Regions from separate parts of the Peribacillus sp. NJ4 genome, predicted to be linked through region 1. Evidence: a T-box and tRNA genes for the amino acid it is inferred to sense, from the RefSeq annotation. Region 1 holds a T-box; the other holds one or more tRNA genes.

Region 1 (6,944 bases):
TGGAAGCTGGAAAATTCCTGATTCTTTTAGATGAATCGGAAACTTTAACACAACGAGAAGGCGTAACTTCCAACGGCATGCAGGGTGCAGACGAACTACCTGCAGAGAATCCGCTTAAAACAGGGGTGGTGAACAATCCGGACCCGAACCTTTTTCCTGAAACAACTGCGAATGCATTTCAAACAAGGGAAGTGGAAGCACAGCCAGGAAGAAGCGAAGAACTTCACGGAAATTCTGCCAACATCTTTGATAAGGAAGAGCTGGATACGAAGCGAGCCCAAGAAAGGGAAATCAGGGGGAACTCCACCGAAAAGTATAAGGAACAAAAGCCAGGGGATCATAAGTCTCTGGATCCTCAAGGAGCACTGGATCGGACCTTAAGCCCGAATGCTAATAATGGGCAGCAAGAGAAAGAGGACATTTTGAAGGATGAATACATTAAAAATCGAATTAATACCGATAATCTATAATACGCAAAATAGCAGCCTGCACAAGGCTGTTATTTCAGTTTGTAGACAAAAGGGATTCTAAAAAGTGGAACGGGTATGCGAGACCCCGCAGGCGCCGAGTAGGCTCCCGGACCGCCCGCGGAAAGTCAGTGCCTGGAGGCAACGTTCGAATTGTACAAACCCTTAAAAAACTGTAGATAATTTTAATCTGAAACCTTTTAGGCAAAGGGTTCCCTCGTTTATTAGTCAGGAATTCTCAATAGACTATTTGCTTGTTTATTGATAAAGCCGCAAGGTATAATTACAAAGGAATTTTATTATAAGTAAAGTAACAAGGAGGGGGAAAAACATGGAAAAAAACATATATGGTGTTTTTGACTCTAATCCGGAACTACTTGCTGCAATTCAAGATTTACAAGCAAAAGGCGTGACTGGCTCCCAAATGACAGTAGCAGCTGATATAAAAAATGATGTGCAGCTTGGAAATGAACATACGGATATCCTGATCATCGCCAATCAGGATAAGGAGGATACTCTTTTTTTAAAAATCTTCCACTACTTCACTGATGAAGGATCTGGAGATTTACGCAGCTTTTTCACGAAATACGGCTACTCTTTTGCTGAGACAAAAGCGATGCTTAAAGAAGTGGGTGCTAAGAAATTCATTCTTCTTATCGATGAAGAAGTCTCTATCGAAGAATTGAAGGCTGGCGCCGGTAAAGTGGTACCAATGAAGAAGTAAGCTAACTAAAAAAATAACAGCCTTTGAGGGCTGTTATTTTTTTAATCCTGCTTCGAGGGCAGTGATCATTTCTTGTTTTTCCTGTTCAGATGAATTTTGCCAGATGACCTCGAATAATACTCCCAATCCAGGAAGCATTTTTTCCTCGCCATTCTGTATGGCATCGACAATCGTGTCTTCTAGCTGCTCTTGCGAATTTCCAGATACATTTTGGATAATCGCATTACGTAGGTTTAAATTCACAATTATTCCTCCTCTAACACATAATGACTGACATTAATAGCATTTCACAAACTCGTATGCAATATGTATGTGAATTGCGTTATAATAGGAAAATCAGTGTTAAGTTAAAGGAGCGTTTACCCTTGAAATATATCGAATCGGTAAAAAACCCGCAAGTGAAGCAATGGAAAAAGCTATTGACGAAAAAAGAACGAGATAAAACAGGCAAATATTTAGTCGAGGGTTTTCACCTAGTTGAAGAAGCCTTAAAAGAAGATATCGTCATGGAAGTGATCGTCAATGAAGAAACTGAAATGCCAGCCCATTTTAAGCTGGAAGGTACAGAAGTCATCTATGTGAAAAATGATATTATGAAAGCGATATGCGATACCGAAGCCCCACAGGGAATTGCAGCTGTTTGTGAACAGAAATCAACGAGCATGACGTCCATTAATCCGGATAAACTATTGTTGATCGATGCCGTCCAGGATCCGGGGAATATTGGAACGATGATCAGGACAGCGGATGCAGCTGGAATCGATGCGGTCATTCTTGGCGAAGGGTGTGCCGACTTGTATAATCCCAAAGTGGTACGTTCGACACAAGGGAGCCTATTCCATATGCCTGTCATTAAAGGGAACCTTTCCGAAATCATCGATGAGCTGAAGCAAATCGGCACACCGGTCTATGGCACGGCATTAGAAGGAGCATCCCCATTTGAAGAAGTGGAAAAGTCTTCCCGATTTGCCCTGCTGGTCGGCAATGAAGGCCAAGGAGTATCGAAGGAATTACTGGAGAAAACGACTAAAAACCTTTATATTCCCATCTACGGAAAAAGCGAATCTCTGAATGTGGGGATCGCTGCCGGGATTTTAATGTACCATTTACGAAAATCGATTTGAAACGGCCGTGGAATTATAATATAATAAAACAGAATTTTATATTGAAACAACGATGACAAAGAATAGTAACTTAAGTTATCCATATCCAGGGAAAAAATGCCTTGACTGAAAGCATTTTTATGGCACTGCTTAAGGGAATTCACCTTTCGAGTTGGCATTGGGAAGACAGAATGTCCGAAAAATGTTCCGGTGAAGAGCCGTTATTTTTAATGAAGTGAGTGCAGAAGTTTATTTGTTCATGCACTAATAAGGGTGGTACCGCGATACATAAACCTCGTCCCTTTAGGGATTGGGGTTTTTTTGTGTTCATTTTTACAAAAGGAAAATAAAGGAGGAAGACATGATGCAGGAACGTTTACTAGAACTGCAGGAAGAAGCGTTGCAAAAAGTTGCCGCCGCTTCCGAATTAAAGGAACTGAATGAAGTACGTGTCGCTTATTTAGGGAAAAAAGGACCAATCACTGAGGTATTGCGCGGCATGGGTAAATTATCTGCCGAAGAACGTCCGAAAATCGGGGCACTAGCCAATGATGTTCGGGAAGCGATCGCAACAAAGATCGAGGAGAAACAAAAAGCACTTGAAACTGCGGCGGTCAATGCTAAGCTAGCAACTGAAACGGTTGACGTCACACTTCCAGGACGTCCGGTTAACAAGGGGAATCTTCACCCATTAACACGTGTCGTGGAGGAAATCGAAGACTTATTCATCGGAATGGGTTATACGGTTGCAGAAGGTCCCGAAGTTGAAAGCGACTACTACAACTTCGAGGCACTTAACTTGCCAAAAAGCCATCCGGCACGTGATATGCAGGACTCCTTCTACATCACGGATGAAATCCTGATGCGTACGCACACTTCACCGGTTCAAGCCAGAACGATGGAAAAACATAAAGGTCAAGGTCCTGTTAAAATTATCTGCCCGGGTAAAGTATATCGCCGTGATAACGATGATGCGACACACTCCCATCAATTCCAGCAAATTGAGGGCTTGGTCATCGATGAGAACATCAGCATGAGCGACCTGAAAGGAACGCTTGACGTATTTGCGAAAAAAGTATTCGGGCAAGACCGTGAAATCCGTCTTCGTCCAAGTTTCTTCCCATTTACGGAGCCTTCCGTCGAAGTGGATATTTCTTGTAAAATTTGCGGTGGTAAAGGCTGCAGCGTATGTAAACAAACAGGCTGGATCGAAGTGCTTGGCGGCGGGATCGTTCATCCGAACGTCCTTGAAATGGCTGGCTTCGATTCCAAGAAATACTCTGGATTCGCATTTGGAATTGGCGTAGAACGGATTGCCATGTTGAAATACGGTGTGGACGATATCCGTCATTTCTATACGAATGATGTTCGATTCTTAAAACAATTCAACCATCACGAAGCATAAATTTTTATTTTAAAAAGGAGGACCTACCATGTTTGTGTCATATAAATGGTTACAAGATTATGTTGACCTTTCAGGCATCAATGCGACGGAGCTAGCAGACAAAATCACGAAAAGCGGCATTGAGGTTGAAGGGGTAGAAAAGAAAAGTGAAGGGCTTAAAGGAGTCGTCATCGGGCATGTCATTGAACGTGAACAGCATCCAAATGCGGATAAGTTGAATAAATGCCAAGTTGATATCGGGGCCGAAAATCCCGTTCAAATCATCTGTGGGGCACCGAATGTCGATAAAGGCCAAAAAGTCGCAGTCGCTACTGTTGGCGCAGTCCTTCCAGGTAATTTCAAAATCAAGAAAGCGAAACTTCGCGGAGAAGAATCGCACGGGATGATTTGCTCGCTTCAAGAATTGGGCTTCGAATCCAAGCTCGTGTCCAAGGATTATGCTACAGGCATCTTCGTCTTCCCTAATGATGTGGAAGTGGGGAATGATGCATTGGAGGAACTCGGATTAAGTGATGAAGTGCTGGAACTTGGACTGACTCCAAACCGTTCTGATGCATTAAGCATGCTTGGTGTTGCATACGAAGTGGGTGCCATTTTAGGCCGGGAAGTGAAATGGCCGGTTGTCGAGAAAGAAGAGGCAGCTGAAAAAGCTTCTGATTATATCAGTGTCAAAGTGGAAGCGAAAGAAGATAACCCGATATACATTGCAAAAATCATTAAAGATGTTAAAGTCGGCCCCTCACCGCTTTGGATGCAGACTCGGCTAATGTCTGCAGGTATCCGACCTCATAATAATGTGGTCGATATCACGAACTACATTTTGCTTGAATATGGTCAACCGCTACATGCCTTTGATTATGACCGCTTTGGTTCAAAGGAAATCGTCATCCGCAGAGCGAAAGATGCAGAAAAAATCGTAACGTTGGATGAAGCTGAACGCACTTTGACACCAGACCATTTAGTGATCACAAATGGCAGCGAGCCTGTTGCAATAGCTGGTGTAATGGGCGGAGCGGATTCCGAAGTGAAAAATGATACAACGAACATCATTATTGAAAGTGCATATTTTGCAGGTACAGTAGTTCGTAAAGCTTCTAAAGACCATGGCTTACGCAGTGAAGCAAGTGCCCGTTTTGAAAAAGGCGTCGATCCGGCCCGTGTACGTGAAGCTGGAGAACGTGCAGCACAATTGATTGCACAATATGCTGGCGGAACAGTCTTACAAGGAGCGGCAGAAGTGGATGAATTGACAATGGAACCTGCGGTCATTAGCATCACACTTGAAAAAATCAACACACTTCTTGGAACAAGCATGACCGTGTCAGTTGTGGAGTCCATCTTCAAACGCCTTCAATTCGGCGTCGAACTTGACAATGAAACGTTCACCATCACTGTCCCGACGCGCCGTGGTGATATTACGATTGAAGCTGATTTAGTTGAAGAGGCTGCACGTTTATATGGATATGATAACATTCCCGCTACACTGCCGATCGGTTCTTCTACTCCAGGCCAATTGACTGACTATCAAATTAAACGGCGGAAAGCACGCCGTACACTTGAAGGCGCAGGCCTTTATCAAGCGGTGACCTATTCACTGACAAGCCAGGAAAAAGCGTCCCAATTCGCATTGGAAGCTAGAGAATCCATTCGTTTAGCAATGCCAATGAGTGAAGAACGGAGCCAATTGCGTTTGAGCATCGTTCCTCAATTGCTGGAAGTCGTGAAATATAACAATGCCCGCCAAATTGATTCACTAGCCCTGTATGAAATCGGTTCGGTTTTCTTTAAGCAGGACGAACAAGAACTTCCTGAAGAAAAAGAACATATTGCTGGAGCCATCACAGGCCTATGGGAGTCGCACCTATGGCAAGGTGAAAAGAAACCAGTGGATTTCTTTGTAGCCAAAGGCGTGATCGAAGCGTTATTCGATACACTTGGATTAGCTGATCAAATCAGTTACCGCCAAGCGGAAATCAACGACATGCATCCAGGACGGACAGCGGAAGTACTTTTGAATGGTGATGTGATTGGCTTTATCGGCCAAGTGCACCCAACCGTCCAAAAAGACTTGGATATTAAAGAAACATACATTTTCGAACTTTCCTTAAAAGCATTGGCCGAAGCCGAAGTAGCGCCGATTGCCTACAAAACCATTCCGCGCTATCCATCAACAACACGCGATATCGCGCTCGTTGTGGACCAAGCTACGAAAGCCGGGGACATTCAGGATATTATTGAAGAAGCTGGTGGCAAACTACTGAAAGAAGTAAGCATCTTCGACTTATACGAGGGTGACAGAATGGAGGAAGGCAAGAAATCCATTGCCTACTCACTGAAATACTTCGATCCGGAACGTACCCTAACGGACGAGGACATTACAAAAGCACATGAAAAAGTGCTTGAAGCCGTCAAAGAAAAAGCTGGCGCAGAACTAAGAGGATAAAACCAAAAAGACAGCTCCCTGAATCCAGGGAAGCTGTCTTTTTATGAACTTACGAGAAAAACGCCTAAATTCAGTAAAATGTGCAAATTCACGAGTAAATGGCGTGAATTCACGAGTAAAGTGCGGAAACTCACGAGTAAAACGCGTAAAGTCACGAGTAAAACGCGTAAACTCACGAGAAAAACGCGCAAACTCACGAGTAAAGTGCGCAAACTCACGAGTAAATCACGTAAACTCACGAGTAAAAGGCGCAAACTCACAAGAAAATGTGCACATTCACGAGTAAATCAAGTTCTTCATTAAACAAAAAAAGGCGGCTGTACCCGGAAGGTCAGCCGCTTTCCCTTATTTATGATATTTCTGTTGATATAATCGCTTCGCTTTTTCTGTATTGGCGAAGTGGGTTTTCGTGAATTCGTTTAATGAATCGATTCCTTTCTCATGAATCAATCTTGCGGCCGCTTCATCGACTGCAAAGCCGGCACCTTTAGGGATTTTGAATCCGGCTTTTTCACTCAGCAAATCAAAGCGTTTGACGAATGCATATCGGGCCAGGATGGAAGCGGCTGCCACTCCAAGGTGTATGCCTTCCGCTTTTGTGCATAAATAGGTGGCATTGGCTTGAAATAGTTCTTGGCCTTTTAGGTAATTGAAAAATACATCTGGTTGAGCGAATTGATCAATAAGGACCGCTTCCGCTTCTTCCGGCTGGATTTTTTGTATGAGATTCTTGATCGCCTGGTTATGGAGGATTGCCTTCATTTTTCCTTGTGACATTCCCTTTGCCTGCAGCGTATTATAT
Region 2 (6,944 bases), 920 kb from region 1:
CGCTCAGGGTTAGTCGGGACCTAAGCCGAGGCCGAAAGGCGTAGGCGATGGACAACAGGTTGATATTCCTGTACCACCTATACATCGTTTGAACGATGGGGGGACGCAGAAGGATAGGGTAAGCGCGCTGTTGGATATGCGCGTCCAAGCAGTTAGGCCGGAAACGAGGCAAATCCCGTTTCCATTAAGGCGGAGCTGTGATGGCGAGGGAAATATAGTACCGAAGTTCCTGATTCCACGCTGCCAAGAAAAGCCTCTAGTGAGATGTAAGGTGCCCGTACCGCAAACCGACACAGGTAGGCGAGGAGAGAATCCTAAGGTGTGCGAGAGAACTCTCGTTAAGGAACTCGGCAAAATGACCCCGTAACTTCGGGAGAAGGGGTGCTTTTTAGGGTGAATAGCCCGGAAAAGCCGCAGTGAATAGGCCCAGGCGACTGTTTAGCAAAAACACAGGTCTCTGCGAAGCCGCAAGGCGAAGTATAGGGGCTGACACCTGCCCGGTGCTGGAAGGTTAAGGGGAGAGGTTAGCGCAAGCGAAGCTTTGAACCGAAGCCCCAGTAAACGGCGGCCGTAACTATAACGGTCCTAAGGTAGCGAAATTCCTTGTCGGGTAAGTTCCGACCCGCACGAAAGGTGTAACGATCTGGGCACTGTCTCAACGAGAGACTCGGTGAAATTATAGTACCTGTGAAGATGCAGGTTACCCGCGACAGGACGGAAAGACCCCGTGGAGCTTTACTGCAGCCTGATATTGAATTTTGGTACAGCTTGTACAGGATAGGTAGGAGCCTGAGAAGCCGGAGCGCTAGCTTCGGTGGAGGCGTTGGTGGGATACTACCCTGGCTGTATTGAAATTCTAACCCGCGCCCCTTATCGGGGTGGGAGACAGTGTCAGGTGGGCAGTTTGACTGGGGCGGTCGCCTCCTAAAGAGTAACGGAGGCGCCCAAAGGTTCCCTCAGAATGGTTGGAAATCATTCGTAGAGTGTAAAGGCACAAGGGAGCTTGACTGCGAGACCTACAAGTCGAGCAGGGACGAAAGTCGGGCTTAGTGATCCGGTGGTTCCGCATGGAAGGGCCATCGCTCAACGGATAAAAGCTACCCCGGGGATAACAGGCTTATCTCCCCCAAGAGTCCACATCGACGGGGAGGTTTGGCACCTCGATGTCGGCTCATCGCATCCTGGGGCTGTAGTCGGTCCCAAGGGTTGGGCTGTTCGCCCATTAAAGCGGTACGCGAGCTGGGTTCAGAACGTCGTGAGACAGTTCGGTCCCTATCCGTCGCGGGCGCAGGAAATTTGAGAGGAGCTGTCCTTAGTACGAGAGGACCGGGATGGACGCACCGCTGGTGTACCAGTTGTCTTGCCAAAGGCATAGCTGGGTAGCTACGTGCGGACGGGATAAGTGCTGAAAGCATCTAAGCATGAAGCCCCCCTCAAGATGAGATTTCCCATGGCGCAAGCTAGTAAGATCCCTGAAAGATGATCAGGTTGATAGGTCAGAGGTGGAAGCGTGGCGACATGTGGAGCTGACTGATACTAATAGATCGAGGACTTAACCAACGCTTTAAAAAAATGAAATACCTTCTTATTATCTAGTTTTGAAGGAATGAAAATTTCTTCTTGCATTTTTTCGAAAAGACGTTATAATAATATATGTCTTAAAAAAATGTTAACAATGTTTGGTGACGATAGCGAAGAGGTCACACCCGTTCCCATTCCGAACACGGCAGTTAAGCTCTTCAGCGCCGATGGTAGTTGGGGGTTTCCCCCTGTGAGAGTAGGACGTCGCCAAGCAGGTTTTATATGGAGGATTAGCTCAGCTGGGAGAGCATCTGCCTTACAAGCAGAGGGTCGGCGGTTCGATCCCGTCATCCTCCACCATTTTACACCTGCCGGTGTAGCTCAACTGGTAGAGCAACTGACTTGTAATCAGTAGGTTGGGGGTTCAAGTCCTCTTGCCGGCACCATATTTTGAAATAGTACAAGCACGAGCCATTAGCTCAGTTGGTAGAGCATCTGACTTTTAATCAGAGGGTCGAAGGTTCGAATCCTTCATGGCTCACCATTTTATATGCGGGTGTGGCGGAATTGGCAGACGCACCAGACTTAGGATCTGGCGCCGCAAGGCGTGGGGGTTCAAGTCCCTTCACCCGCATCTTTCATGCGGAAGTAGTTCAGTGGTAGAATACAACCTTGCCAAGGTTGGGGTCGCGGGTTCGAATCCCGTCTTCCGCTCCACTTTTCGTATGTGCCGGGGTGGCGGAACTGGCAGACGCACAGGACTTAAAATCCTGCGGTAGGTGACTACCGTACCGGTTCGATTCCGGTCCTCGGCACCATCTTAATATGCGCCCGTAGCTCAATTGGATAGAGCATCTGACTACGAATCAGAAGGTTGTAGGTTCGACTCCCGCCGGGCGCACCATGTTTTTATTGCGGGAAGTAGCTCAGCTTGGTAGAGCACTTGGTTTGGGACCAAGGGGTCGCAGGTTCGAATCCTGTCTTCCCGACCACGTGATTTTTAATGAATGGGGCCTTAGCTCAGCTGGGAGAGCGCCTGCCTTGCACGCAGGAGGTCAGCGGTTCGATCCCGCTAGGCTCCACCATTTTTCAATCAGATACTTATATTATATTGGCGGTGTAGCTCAGCTGGCTAGAGCGTACGGTTCATACCCGTGAGGTCGGGGGTTCGATCCCCTCCGCCGCTACCAATAAATATAAGGACCTTTAGCTCAGCTGGTTAGAGCAGACGGCTCATAACCGTCCGGTCGTAGGTTCGAGTCCTACAAGGTCCACCATATGCATTTTTTAAAGCCGTGGAGGTATACCCAAGTTCGGCTGAAGGGATCGGTCTTGAAAACCGACAGGGGAGTCAAATCCCGCGGGGGTTCGAATCCCTCTACCTCCTCCATTTTTTTAAAAAGCAGCAAGTTGTTTTGAAACAACCTTACATAGAGGAAGCGAAAAAACAATATTCACGAAAACTTGATGCAAATCGTTTCATTATTACCGTCGCGGGGTGGAGCAGTCCGGTAGCTCGTCGGGCTCATAACCCGAAGGTCGCAGGTTCAAATCCTGTCCCCGCAATTATTAGGTCCCGTGGTGTAGCGGTTAACATGCCTGCCTGTCACGCAGGAGATCGCGGGTTCGATTCCCGTCGGGACCGCCATTTTTTAAATTTAATACAAATGTGGCTCAGTAGCTCAGTCGGTAGAGCAAAGGACTGAAAATCCTTGTGTCGGCGGTTCGATTCCGTCCTGAGCCACCATATCTTTCATATTACGGCGGTTGTGGCGAAGTGGTTAACGCACCTGATTGTGGTTCAGGCATTCGTGGGTTCGATTCCCATCAGTCGCCCCATTTCGCGGGTGTAGTTTAGTGGTAAAACCTCAGCCTTCCAAGCTGATGATGAGGGTTCGATTCCCTTCACCCGCTCCAAATATGGGCCTATAGCTCAGCTGGTTAGAGCGCACGCCTGATAAGCGTGAGGTCGATGGTTCGAGTCCATTTAGGCCCACCATATTCATATTGTTCCGCAGTAGCTCAGTGGTAGAGCATTCGGCTGTTAACCGAACGGTCGTAGGTTCGAGTCCTACCTGCGGAGCCATGGGGAAGTACTCAAGAGGCTGAAGAGGCGCCCCTGCTAAGGGTGTAGGTCGCGCGAGCGGCGCGAGGGTTCAAATCCCTCCTTCTCCGCCATTTGGCCCGTTGGTCAAGCGGTTAAGACACCGCCCTTTCACGGCGGTAACACGGGTTCGAATCCCGTACGGGTCATAACAAAAAAGGAAGCATACATTCATGTATGCTTCTTTTTTTCATTTCTTTTCATTGATATAAGTATCTTTTTGTTTATAAGGAATGTTTCCAAGCTGGGAATCGATATTTTCTTCATCTAATGTATCTTCATATTCCTTTTGCTTTTTGTTCGGTATATCCACCCTATTTTTTTCCTTCGATATCATTTGCTGCAAATCCTTCATAGTCTTCTGGAAATCCATCCGTTTCATCTTCGGTTTTATAAAGATCATTATAATTGTCATGATCGCCGGTGTAATCAGATGGCGTTTCGGATGTACCGAATTTGGCGACTTCACCAAAGCTATCCTCTTTATCCACTATTTCATTTCCATGACGATTTTCAAAATGATCACCCTTAGATGGAATCAATATATCCTCTTCCACTGGTCGGTCTTGTATAGTAGGCCGTTCTGGGGCATGCTCGACACAGTAAAGAGTGCTTGGGATCGCTTCAAGCCTATCGATGGGGATTTCTATATCACAGGTTTCACAATGGCCATACGTACCCTCATCTATGGCATTCAATGCTTCTTCGATTTTCTCCATTTCAGATTGTGCATGCTCATCCAATGCTTGGTTCCGTTCCATCTCGAATAATTCTGTTCCTAGGTCAGCAGGATGATTATCATAGGATGATAATTCCCCTACGGATTCAGTCTGGCTTTTATCCAGAACGGATTGTTCATCATTTTGAATCCTGTTTCCAAGCTCATCTTTTTCTTGAAGCAGTTCTTTTTTGAATTTTTGCATTTGCTGTTTGGTTGCCATATCCGTTTCACTCCTTCTAAAGTCCATATCTCATTTTATATTGGTAAGATGGTTGTATTATCTATTACCCGAATCGTAGTATAGGAAAACAAAATGGAACGGAAGATAGAAAAAAGGACTGAGCGGATGAGCTCAGTCCTTGGAGATCATATTAGATAGCTGATGAATAATCCAATGGCCATGAGTAAGCCAAAGAAGGTGTTCGTCTGGGCCGTGGCTTTCATTGCTGGCACCATGGTGATCGGCTGCGTTTTACCTACGAAGCCTTTGATTGCGGCCATGGCTTTAGGGATGCTTAGGAAGGCAAGGAGAATCCACGCTGTTACGTTTCCGGTAAGGACTAACCCAACCAGCCATAGATAAGAGAAGGCAAACATGATTGCCATGAATTTCAGGGCGTTTTTCCTGCCCATCACTACAGGCATGGTTTTGCGGCCATGTGCCTTATCCCCATCATGGTCACGGAGGTTATTGGATAAGTTGATCAACCCGACCAATATTCCACTTGGAATGGCAATTAAGATGGCTGTTGAGGAAACATGACCGGTTTGAATGAAAAAGGCGATCAGGATTATCAAAAAGCCCATGAACAATCCAGAAAAAAGTTCCCCGAATGGTGTATATGAAATGGGTAGGGGACCGCCTGTATAAAGATAGCCGACAAGCATGCAAACCAGTCCTACTGCAGCAAGCCACCAAGATGATGCGGCACAGATATAGATTCCGATTATGAGTGCGATGGCATACATGCCAAGGGCCAAGGTCATGATGAGTTTGGGGGTCATCCCATGACGGACGATTCCGCCACCGATGCCTACGGATTCCTCCGTATCCAAGCCTCGCTTGAAATCATAGTATTCATTGAATAAATTGGTTGCAGCTTGAATCAGGATACTTGCAATCATCATGGCAGCGAATAGTAACCAATTCACTCCATCATCCAAAAGTGCAATCATAGTTCCAAGTAAGACCGGGACAAAAGCTGCGGTTAGTGTATGTGGACGAATTAACTCCCACCAAATCTTCCAGGTCCGTTTAAGGGGAAGTCCGTCGTATTCTGTTTGCATTATTTCTCTCCTCAAACTCATTATTGGTTCTCTCGAAATTATAACAAATATTGAAATGTTGCACAAAAGGTTATCCTAATAAGGATAGGAAAATTAGGTAAGGGTGTCAATTGATTTCGTGGACGATTCTCTTCCAAAATAAAGGATATTTCTCTTCATTCGCTAAGATTCATATAATAAGGAAAAAAGCAGGCATGAATCGCTCGGTATAGGGGCGTTTTATTGACATGAGGTTGAATGGAGGTGTATCTTTAAATAGGTTAAAAAGCTTTTAAAATGTACATTTGGGGGGATTTTTTTGGCTATCTCAGAAGAAACTGGGCAGTTTCAGGGACTGGCTTCAGCTATACAAAAGGCGAAGGACTTGAATGATCAAGTTCTATTCAGTCATATTAAGAAAGTTAATTGCACGAACCCCCTTTCATTTTATCAAGCTGGAAGAGAACGGTACGCGGGTGAACGCTTTTTCTGGGAGGACCCTGCAAAGGAAATAACCATCACCGGCTTAGGCAATGTTAAGAAACTCAAAGCGGCATCGAATGCCGAACGTTATAGAGAAGTCGAAAAGAGCTGGATCAAACTGCAGAATACTGCTGTCAAAACAGGATTGACTGATGTAGAAGCGACCGGTCCTTTACTGTTTGGGGGCTTTTCTTTTGATTATGAAACTAACAGTACGCTCCTTTGGAATCAATTCGGGGACAACCTGTTTTATATACCTGCCTTCATGCTATCAATAGTGGGGAAACAAGCTTACTTAACGACAAACTTACTTTGTTCGCCTGATGATTCAGAAAAACTCTTCATAGATATGATAAATGAACGGGAAGCTTTCCTTTTCGAAAGCTTGGATGACACTGGATTGGGTCACAATTCCCTGGTTAAGCAGAGGGAAGTCAAACCTGACGAATGGAAACGGACGGTCGCTGAGGCTGTTCAGGAAATCAAGACGACAGATCTCGACAAAATCGTTTTGGCGAGGGAGCTTCGACTGGTTTTTGAGCGTTCCATCGATTCAGGGAAAGTGCTTGAACAATTGATTGCTGAGCAGCCATTAAGCTATATTTTCAGTTTGGAAGCTGGTGGTGACTGTTTTGTCGGTGCCACTCCTGAACGTTTAATTAAGAAACAGGGAAATGAAGTATTTTCTACCTGTCTTGCTGGATCGATGGGGCGAGGGAAAGATGAGGAAGAAGATGTTTGTCTTGGTGATGAATTGCTTCATGACCAAAAGAATTTACAAGAGCACCAATATGTCGTGTCGATGATATCGAATGCCTTTGATTCTGTATGCGAAAAGGTAATTGTTCC

What was found. A T-box is a leader RNA that pairs with one kind of tRNA and senses whether it is charged. The one in region 1 lies ahead of pheS (phenylalanine--tRNA ligase subunit alpha), so its partner is inferred to be a tRNA-Phe.
Region 2: it has a tRNA-Phe gene. The T-box ahead of pheS (phenylalanine--tRNA ligase subunit alpha) is inferred to sense a tRNA for this amino acid. The anticodon was not compared.

The regions. Positions count from the first base shown of each region.
Region 1 is NZ_JAUCFQ010000001.1:1,624,328-1,631,271, forward strand. It holds gene QUF94_RS08155 (YflT domain-containing protein) at 1-470, shown strand, start outside; gene QUF94_RS08160 (general stress protein) at 799-1,191, shown strand; gene sspI (small acid-soluble spore protein SspI) at 1,225-1,434, opposite strand; gene QUF94_RS08170 (TrmH family RNA methyltransferase) at 1,557-2,315, shown strand; T-box leader at 2,359-2,600, shown strand; gene pheS (phenylalanine--tRNA ligase subunit alpha) at 2,659-3,699, shown strand; gene pheT (phenylalanine--tRNA ligase subunit beta) at 3,728-6,142, shown strand; gene QUF94_RS08185 (hypothetical protein) at 6,184-6,402, opposite strand; gene rnhC (ribonuclease HIII) at 6,488-6,944, opposite strand, start outside.
Region 2 is NZ_JAUCFQ010000001.1:704,501-711,444, forward strand. It holds rRNA gene QUF94_RS03510 (23S ribosomal RNA) at 1-1,560, shown strand, start outside; rRNA gene rrf (5S ribosomal RNA) at 1,679-1,794, shown strand; tRNA gene QUF94_RS03520 (tRNA-Val) at 1,806-1,881, shown strand; tRNA gene QUF94_RS03525 (tRNA-Thr) at 1,892-1,967, shown strand; tRNA gene QUF94_RS03530 (tRNA-Lys) at 1,990-2,065, shown strand; tRNA gene QUF94_RS03535 (tRNA-Leu) at 2,074-2,155, shown strand; tRNA gene QUF94_RS03540 (tRNA-Gly) at 2,164-2,238, shown strand; tRNA gene QUF94_RS03545 (tRNA-Leu) at 2,251-2,339, shown strand; tRNA gene QUF94_RS03550 (tRNA-Arg) at 2,349-2,425, shown strand; tRNA gene QUF94_RS03555 (tRNA-Pro) at 2,437-2,513, shown strand; tRNA gene QUF94_RS03560 (tRNA-Ala) at 2,531-2,606, shown strand; tRNA gene QUF94_RS03565 (tRNA-Met) at 2,635-2,711, shown strand; tRNA gene QUF94_RS03570 (tRNA-Ile) at 2,722-2,798, shown strand; tRNA gene QUF94_RS03575 (tRNA-Ser) at 2,819-2,911, shown strand; tRNA gene QUF94_RS03580 (tRNA-Met) at 3,014-3,087, shown strand; tRNA gene QUF94_RS03585 (tRNA-Asp) at 3,094-3,169, shown strand; tRNA gene QUF94_RS03590 (tRNA-Phe) at 3,193-3,268, shown strand; tRNA gene QUF94_RS03595 (tRNA-His) at 3,285-3,360, shown strand; tRNA gene QUF94_RS03600 (tRNA-Gly) at 3,365-3,438, shown strand; tRNA gene QUF94_RS03605 (tRNA-Ile) at 3,444-3,520, shown strand; tRNA gene QUF94_RS03610 (tRNA-Asn) at 3,533-3,607, shown strand; tRNA gene QUF94_RS03615 (tRNA-Ser) at 3,609-3,699, shown strand; tRNA gene QUF94_RS03620 (tRNA-Glu) at 3,703-3,774, shown strand; gene QUF94_RS03625 (hypothetical protein) at 3,816-3,938, opposite strand; gene QUF94_RS03630 (TraR/DksA C4-type zinc finger protein) at 3,940-4,566, opposite strand; gene QUF94_RS03635 (1,4-dihydroxy-2-naphthoate polyprenyltransferase) at 4,713-5,633, opposite strand; gene QUF94_RS03640 (isochorismate synthase) at 5,932-6,944, shown strand, end outside.